One region of the Vescimonas coprocola genome, then DNA from elsewhere that is predicted to be linked to it. Evidence: riboswitches for the same ligand, from Rfam matches in the RefSeq annotation. Region 1 holds a riboswitch; the other holds the start of a gene.
The links. Region 1 has a riboswitch for glycine ahead of gcvT (glycine cleavage system aminomethyltransferase GcvT). Riboswitches for the same ligand answer to the same signal wherever they lie in the genome.
Positions count from the first base shown of each region.

Region 2: another riboswitch for glycine. It lies ahead of KJS28_RS02930 (alanine/glycine:cation symporter family protein); the one in region 1 lies ahead of gcvT (glycine cleavage system aminomethyltransferase GcvT).

Region 1 covers NZ_AP023418.1:2,444,625-2,449,047, reverse strand. The annotation lists gene KJS28_RS11885 (hypothetical protein) at 1-354, opposite strand, end outside; gene KJS28_RS11880 (hypothetical protein) at 347-1,051, opposite strand; glycine riboswitch at 1,417-1,497, shown strand; gene gcvT (glycine cleavage system aminomethyltransferase GcvT) at 1,766-4,411, shown strand.
Region 2 covers NZ_AP023418.1:585,171-589,593, forward strand. The annotation lists gene nrdD (anaerobic ribonucleoside-triphosphate reductase) at 1-824, opposite strand, end outside; gene yqeC (selenium cofactor biosynthesis protein YqeC) at 1,149-1,808, shown strand; glycine riboswitch at 1,924-2,015, shown strand; gene KJS28_RS02930 (alanine/glycine:cation symporter family protein) at 2,109-3,476, shown strand; gene alr (alanine racemase) at 3,597-4,423, shown strand, end outside.

The DNA of each region.
Region 1 (4,423 bases):
GGTCCCGGAGTAGAGGGTCTTGTCCCCGTCCTTCACCGTGACCTCCAGCACGTCCGCCAGATCACCGGAGACACCGGCGAAGTACAGCCGGTAGTACACCGTGCCGGTGCTGTCGTTTTCGATGAAGAAGTCCTTCTTCACCGTCATGCCCGGCTCAAACAAGAACTCGTCGGGCCGGATCACCGGCTCGCCATCGTTGAGGTTGATACGGACGCCGCCGGTGGCAAAGGTGTTGTCCCGGACGGAAATCATGGAATAGGCCAGTGCCACGGTGGTGACCACCAGACACACCGCCAGCACGATCACCGCAACGATGCCGCCGGTTAGACGGCTGCGGGTCTTACGCTCAGTCATGGGACACCTCCCTGCGGCGACGCAGCAGCACCGTCAGTGCCGCACCGGACACCAGCACCGCCGCTCCCCAGAGCAGGGGCTGCATGGTGTCGCCGGTAGGGGGAGCCAACTCCTCGCTATCCGCCACCCACCAGTAAAAGTCCGCTACCAGCTGCTGATACATATAGGGATTGCCGACGCTGGTATCCAGATACGCCGTCAGCTGATAGTCCAGCGTATCGCTGCCGGCCGGCAGCGGGGTATCCACTGCGGCGGGCATCTCGGCCATCAGGCCGTCATACACCACACTACCGCCCACGGACACCCGCAGCTTCAGCACCTCCGCCAGCTTCTCATAGCCGGGGCGCACCTCCGCCCGGAAGTGGACGGTGACGTCGCCCTTGTGATCTACCTGCACGCAGTCGTTCTGGGTCTCGGCATCGCCGGGGAACATATTGGTCACGGAGAACTCCCGGTTATACTCCGGGCTGCGGTCATACAGCCGGATGGTGACCTTGCCGGTCCGGGCCGCTGTGGGAACGGGTGCGCCGGCGGGCTGCGCCGCCGTCTGGATGCCGTTGCCGGGGGCCTCTGCCGCCCGGCCTGCCTGCCGCCCGTAATACCGCACGGCACACAGCGCCGCAAGGCTCAGCGCCAACAGGATCGCCAGCACAACGATCAGCCGCTTCACCGTGCTGCTTCGAATGGGTTGCCGCACCTGTAACACCTCCTGCTTCCTTCCAAAACTCATATGGCACATATAGACTCTCTGGCTCGCCCTTGCCACAACCAATGGTGGTTTTTCGGCAAATCTCAGCGGCCGGAGAGCCTTTGCCCTTCGACATTTCGTCTTGCTAATTGTCAGGTCCATGAGAGATACTACCACGTTTCCCGCCTTTTTGCAACAGGGTTTTGCCGATTTGTGCAAAATTCTAGTTAATTTCATATGTTCTTTGCGTTCATGCGGCATATATGTCTCTTTCAAAAATTCCCCCATGCTTTTACCCCGCCGGGCGGCATAATTTTCTTGACAACCACCGCCGCAAAATGGTAGCCTATGGGTGACAAGCAAACAGAGTTCGGATGACTGGTCCGGGAGAGACCGCTGCGGCGGCGCCGAAGGGGAATGCAGAAGCTCTCAGGCAAAAGGGTCGGACCACGACGATACTCCGAAGAGTGCGGCCTGTCCGCACGCCGAAGGTGCAACCCGCTCCGGCGGGGAATCTCTCAGGTACAAAAACGGAGGCGCAAAACTGCCGAAAGCGGTTTTGCGCCTTTTTGTGCGTCCAAAACCTTTCCGGAACGTGTCCAAGGCACCGCCAAGACCTGTCCGCGATGCGTCCGGAATGTGTCCAGCGACTGGACAAACGAAGCAAACGGAGCAAAACAAGCGGAACAAACAACGGAACAAACATGATAAGGAGGAAGGAACATGAGCGAACTCAAACGCACCCAGCTGTACGAGACCCATGTGGCGGCCGGTGCCTCCATGGTGGATTTCGGCGGATGGGAAATGCCCGTCCAGTATCCCACGGGAATCGTGGCGGAGCATCTGTACACCCGGCACTTCTGCAGCCTGTTCGATGTGTCCCACATGGGGCGGCTGCTGATCGAGGGGCCGGAGCGGCTGGCATTTTTGCAGCACGTCCTGTCCAGCAACGTGGCGGGTCTGGATCTGAACATGGCCCAGTACTGCATCCTGCCGGACGAGGACGGCGGAGCCGTGGACGATGCGTACCTCTATCGCTTCGAGGAGGAGCGATTCCTGCTGGTGGTGAACGCCGCCAACACGGAGAAGGATCTGATGCATCTGCGCTCCGTGGTGAAGGACTACGACTGCACCATCACGGACATCACCTCCCGGTGGGCCTCCATCGCCGTGCAAGGCCCCAAGTCCAAGGATCTGCTGACCACCCTCTCCGGCGGGGTACAGGTGACGGAGCCGATGAAGAACGCCCTGAACACTCTGACCTTCGAGGGTCATGAGGTGAAGGTGGCCAAGACCGGCTACACCGGCGAGCCTCTGGGCTACGAGGTCTACTGCCGCAGCGAGGACGCTGCGTGGCTGTGGAACCGGCTGGTGGAGCTGGGCGCCCGGCCCGCCGGTCTGGGCGCACGGGACACCCTCCGCATGGAGGCGGGCTTCCCCCTGTACGGCCATGAGATGGGCGTGGATCCCGACGGGCAGAGGATACCCATTTTCGCCGTGCCGCTGGCCAAGTTCGCCGTGAGCTTTGCGCCTCAGAAGGGGGAGTTCATCGGCCGCAAGGCACTGGAGCAGCAGTTTGACGCCTTCCGGCGCATCATGAACCGGGATTTCTCCGACTGCACCGCCCTGCCCCGCCGTATTCTGCCCATCGCCCTGCTGGACCGGGGCGTCATGCGGGCCGGAATGGCGGTATACCGGGGAGAGAAGCAGGTGGGCTGGGTCACCAGCGGCACCATGGTCCCCTACTACGTTGCTGAGGGCGAGGGACTGGAGACGGTCATCACCCAGGAGACCGCCAAGCGGGCCATCGGCCTGTGCTATGTAGACAGCGACGTTCTGACGGACGACGTGGTGGAGGTGGACATCCGGGGCCGCCGGCTGAAGGCCGTGATCCCCGCCCGTCACATGAGCGTGGGGGCTCCGCCCTATGCCCGCCCTTTGTTGTACCGGCGGCCGGAGGACGAGGTGTCTCAGCCCGCCGACCGGGCCGCCAAGGCGCTGGAGCTGCTGCATCTGGCGCAGGATAACCACCAGTGGCGCCAGCGCCAGTGCATCAACCTCATCCCTTCGGAGAACACCCCCAGCCGGGCGGTGCAGCTGCTGGCGGCCAGCGATCCCTCCTGCCGGTACGCTGAGCACAAGAAGATCATCTCCTTCTATGATAAGGATGTATTCTACTATCAGGGCACCAAGTTCATCGACACCGTGGAGCAGCTGCTGGCGGAGCAGATGCGCCAGTATCTGGGCTGCACCCAGGTGGAGACCCGTGTCATCAGCGGGCAGATGAGCAATATGGCTACCTTCTCCGCCCTGATGGACTGGAAGAACCGTCTGGACCGCAAGCACACCCCCCAGCGGCTGGGCTATGTGCTGAACAACCACATCATCCGGGGCGGCCACCTGTCGGCCCAGCCCATGGGCGCTCTGAAGGACTACATCGCCGTGGATCCGGTGACCGAGCGCACCGCCGTGGTGAACTTCCCCGTGTGCCGGGACGATCTGTTCCGCATCGACGTGGAGGAGACCAAGAAGGTCATCGACCGCTACCGTCCGGAGCTTATCATCTTCGGCAAGAGCATGGTGCTGCGCCGGGAGCCGGTGGCGGAGATCCGCCGCTTCGTCACGGAGCAGAATATCCCCACCACCATCATGTACGACATGGCCCATGTGCTGGGTCTGGTGGGTGACCACTTCCAGAAGCCCTTTGAGGAGGGCGCTGAGATCGTCACCGGCTCCACCCACAAGACCTTCTTCGGCCCCCAGCGGGGCGTCATCGGCGTCAACTATCGCCGGGAGGATCTGAAGTGGGGGCTGTGGGAGACCATCCAGTCCCGTGCCTTCCCCGGCAGCGTCTCCAACCACCATCTGGGGACCCAGCTGGGCCTGCTGATGGCGGCCTATGAGATGAACTATTTCAAGGACAGCTATCAGAAGGCCGTCATTGACAACGCCAAGTACTTTGCCAAGGCCCTCCATGAGGCGGGTCTCCACGTGCTGGGCGATCCCGCCATCGGCTACACCGAAACCCATCAGGTGCTGGTGGACGTGGGCTACGGCACCGGCCCGGAGGTAGCCGAGCGGCTGGAGGAGAACAACATCATCGTCAACTATCAGGCCACCCCCGACGAGGAGGGCTTCACCGCCTCCGGTGCTCTGCGGATGGGCGTCAGCGAAATGACCCGGTTTGGCTTCGGCCAGACGGAGTTCACGGAGCTGGCCGGTCTGATGGCGGACTGCATCCTGCGGGGAAAGGACGTAGGGCAGGAGGTTTCCCGTCTCCGCAGCCGCTACACCACCATGCACTACTGCTTCGACGGCCCGGAGTTCCAGACGGCGCTGGAGCAGTTCATGGGCCAGATCGGCTTCTGATCCCGGCGGAAC
Region 2 (4,423 bases), 690 kb from region 1:
CGGCGGATCTCCTCCCGCAGGCGGGTCTCCACCAGCTCGTGGATCTTCTCCTCACCGGGGTCAAAGCCGATGGAGTCCATCTCCGCCTGAACGATCTTGCGGATCTTCTGGCGGCTGACCTCCACGAAGGGGGCCAGATGGGTCAGGCTGATGGACTGGCCGCCATACTGGTTGCTGGCCACCTGGGCCACGATCTGGGTGGCGATGTTGCAGGCGGTGGCGAAGCTGTGGGGCCGCTCGATGAGGGTACCGGTGATGACGGTGCCGTTTTGCAGCATATCCTCCAGATTCACCAGATCGCAGTTGTGCATATGCTGGGCATAATAATCCGTGTCGTGGAAGTGGATGATGCCCTCCTCGTGGGCCTCCACGATCTCACGGGGCAGCAGCAGGCGGTTGGTGATGTCACGGCTCACCTCGCCGGCCATGTAGTCCCGCTGGGTGGAGTTCACCACCGGGTTCTTATTGGAGTTCTCCTGCTTGGCCTCCTCGTTGTTGCACTCGATGAGGGAGAGAATCTTGTCGTCGGTGGTGTTGGAGCGGCGCACCAGAGAGCGGGTGTAGCGGTAGGTGATGTAGTGCTTGGCCACCTCAAAGGCCCCATGGGCCATGATGTGGTGCTCCACCATGTCCTGAATTTCCTCCACGGTGGCGGCACGGTTCATTTTCTGACATTGCAGCTCCACGGACTCAGCGATGCGGCGGATCTGCACCGGGGTCATGCGGTCGGCCTCGTCCACGTCCTCGTTGGCCTTGGTGATGGCCACAATGATCTTGGTGATGTCAAAGGCCACCTCGGAGCCGTTGCGCTTGATGATTTTCATTCTTTCTCCTCCTTGCCGTATGAAAAGTCGCCACAGGGCGGCTATGAATGCGAACACTGATATCATACACTATATATGGTGGTGATGCAAGGGGGAGAGCCAAAATATAGACGAAAACCAGCACCAAAAATCCAGAGAGAAATTTGTCAATACTTCACAATCGACACAAGATAAGGGATATTACAGAGAAAAGAAAGCACAAAATATAGTGATCCTGCGGAAAAACGCCGGGGAAGCGGGAGGATTTTCACAGAAGGGGCCTCGTTTTTTTCAGGAAAGTGTGGTATATTGGGAAAAACGGATACGAAAGGGGCGGATCACGGGATGGAACTGCGGGAACTGCTGGAGATCGGGCCGGGACTGACGGCGCTTATCGGCGGCGGCGGCAAGACCACGCTGATGTATCATCTGGCGTCGGAGCTGCGGCAGCAGGGGACGGTGCTGGTGTGTACCACCACCAAGATATGGCCCCCGGCGCACCTGAGGGTCTGCACGGAGGAGGGGACGCTGCGGGAGGAGCTGCGCCGCCGGGGCATCGCTTGTACCGGGACGCCTACGGAACAGGGGAAGCTGACGGCCCCGGCCATAGATAACTGGGAGACCATGGCGGATTTCGTGCTGGTGGAGGCGGACGGCTCGGCGGGGCGGCCCTTCAAGGCCCATACCGACTGGGAGCCGGTGCTGCCGGAGGAACGGCAGGCAACGGTCCTGGTGATGGGGGCTGACGGCTTCGGCAAGCCCATCAGTCGCATGGCCCATCGGCCGGAGCTGTATGCCCGGCTGGCGGGCGCCACGGAGGATCAGGAGGTAACGCCGGAGCTGGCGGCCCGTGTGGTGCGTCTGGAGGGCCTCCACGACCGGGTGTTTCTGAATCAGGTGGACCGGGCGGAGGAGTGGCCGCTGGCCCGGCGGCTGGCAGCGGTGCTGGACTGTCCCGTAACGGCAGGGACCCTGCGGGAGGGCCGGTGGCAGCGACTGAAGTGATGACGGGAAAAATTTTTGCAGATAGGGCTTGTATCCGCCGGCCATCTGTGGTATAGTACCTCCAACAAAAACATATGCCCCCAAGAAACGGACAGAATCCAAGGAAACTGGCCGGGGAGGGGACTCTGGAGAAACTCACGACAGTGAGTGCCGAAGGTGCAAGGCCCGCGGGCCGAATCTCTCAGGCAAAAGGACAGAGCGACCGGGCCGCCCGCAGGGCGGCGAGCGGTGGTTTCTCCGGAGTCGCTGGCACAGGCCGGCGGCTCCTTTTTTCGCAGAGGGGCAGGGAGGAGACACATTATGGAAGCGGTATTGCAGGTGGTACAGCGCATCAACTTTTATCTGTCGGATTATATTCTGGTGTTCCTGCTCATCGGTACGGGTCTGTATTTCTCCGTCCGCACCCGATTTGTGCAGGTACGGTGCTTCGGTGAGGGGATGCGGGCGGTGTTCGGGGAGTTCAATATGCAGGGCGGCAGGCAGAAGGGGGGCCTGTCCTCCTTTCAGGCCCTGACCACCGCCATCGCCGCTCAGGTGGGTACCGGCAACATCATTGGCGCCTGCGGTGCCATCCTGCTGGGCGGGCCGGGGGCCATCTTCTGGATGTGGATCATCGCCTTTTTCGGCATGGCCACCATCTACGCCGAGGCGGTGCTGGCGCAGGAGACCCGCCGGGTGGCCGAGGACGGCAGCGTCAGCGGCGGGCCGGTATACTACATCAAGCGGGCCTTTCCGGGGAGATTCGGTACGTTTTTAGCGGGCTTTTTCGCCGTGGCGCTGATTCTGGCGCTGGGCTTCATGGGGTGCATGGTGCAGTCCAATTCCATCGGGGAGACCTGCGCTGCCGCCTTCGGTGTGCCGTCGTGGGCGGTGGGCATCGCGGTGGCGGTGCTGGCGGTGGTGGTGTTTCTGGGAGGCATCCAGCGCATTGCCGGGGTCACGGAGAAGCTGGTGCCGGTCATGGCGGCGCTGTACCTGCTGGGGGGACTTGTGGTGCTGGTGTGCCGGGTCCGGTACCTGCCGGAGGCGGTGGGGATGATCTTCCGCTACGCCTTCGTCCCCAACGCCATCATCGGCGGCAGCTTGGGCTATGCCCTGAAAATGGCCGTCAGTCAGGGGGTCAAGCGGGGGCTGTTCTCCAATGAGGCGGGCATGGGCTCCACACCTCATGCCCACGCCATGGCCAAGGTGAAGCATCCCCACGAACAGGGCGTGGTGGCCATGACGGGTGTGTTCATCGATACCTTCGTGGTGCTGACCATGACGGCGCTGGTGGTGATCTCCACTTTATATGCCGGAAACGGCATCCTCTCCGCCGGGACAGCGGAGGGCGTCAGCAAGGCCAACATGGCGCAGCTGGCCTTCGGCACGGTGCTGGGCAGCCGGGCAGGCAGTATGTTCGTGGCGGTGTGCCTGCTGTTCTTCGCCTTTTCCACCATCCTCAGCTGGAACTTCTTCGGGCGGCTCAACGTATCGTGGCTGCTGGGGGAGAAGGCCGTGGGGGTGTATTCGGTGCTGGCCATCGGGTTCATCTTTCTGGGCTCGTGCCTGTCCAACGACTTGGTATGGGAGCTGGCGGATCTATTCAACCAGCTGATGGTGCTGCCCAACGTACTGGCGCTGGTGACGCTGGGCGGACTGGTGGCAGCGGCCTGCCGGAGGAAGTAACGGCGGCGGAGACGGGAGACCGTCCCCGCTTTTCGGTGTTCCGCCCATAGACTTTTCCGGCGGGATGTAGTATCATGAGAGGCAAGATATCTGGCCCTGCGGGGCAGAGGAGGAACGAACATGGAATCCACACTGAGGCGCACCTGGGCGGAGATCGATCTGGATGCGCTGGCGCATAATTATCAAACACTGCGGCGGCGGACGGGGACAAGGTTCGTGGGCGTGGTGAAAGCGGATGCTTACGGCCACGGGTCGGTGCAGGTGTCCCGAGTGCTGGAGGAGCTGGGGGCGGACTATCTGGCGGTGTCCAGTCTGGACGAGGCCATGGAGCTGCGGGCCGGGGGCATCACCATGCCCATCCTGATTCTGGGCCACACACCGCCGGAGCGGGTGGAGGAGCTGCTGCGCTACCACATCACGCAGGCGGTGACCTGCGAAGCCAAGGCACTGGAGTACAGCGCCGAGGCGGTGCGCTGCGGCGGCACGCTGAAGATCCACATCAAGGTGGACACCGGGATGTCCCGGCTGGGCTTCCTGTGCGGAGGCGATCACTTTGAGACAGGGGTGGCGGGCATCTGTGCTGCCTGCACCCTGCCGGGACTGGAGGCGGAGGGTATCTTCACCCATTTCGCTGTGTCCGATGAGGCGGATACAGAGAGCGACGCCTATACACGGGAGCAGTTCGACCTGTTCTGCCGGGTCATCGGGGCGGTGGAGCAGCGGCTGGGACGGAGGTTCCCCCTGCGGCACTGCGCCAACACCGGGGCGGTGGCCCGGTGGCCGGAGACGTATCTGGACATGGTGCGGCCGGGGCTGCTGCTGTATGGCTGCGGTGAATTTGCCGGGCAGCTGGGCCTGCGGCCGGTGATGACCCTGAAAACCACCGTCAGCACCATCAAGGTCTATGAGCCGGGGACCTCCGTCAGCTATGGGCGGCGGTTCGTCAC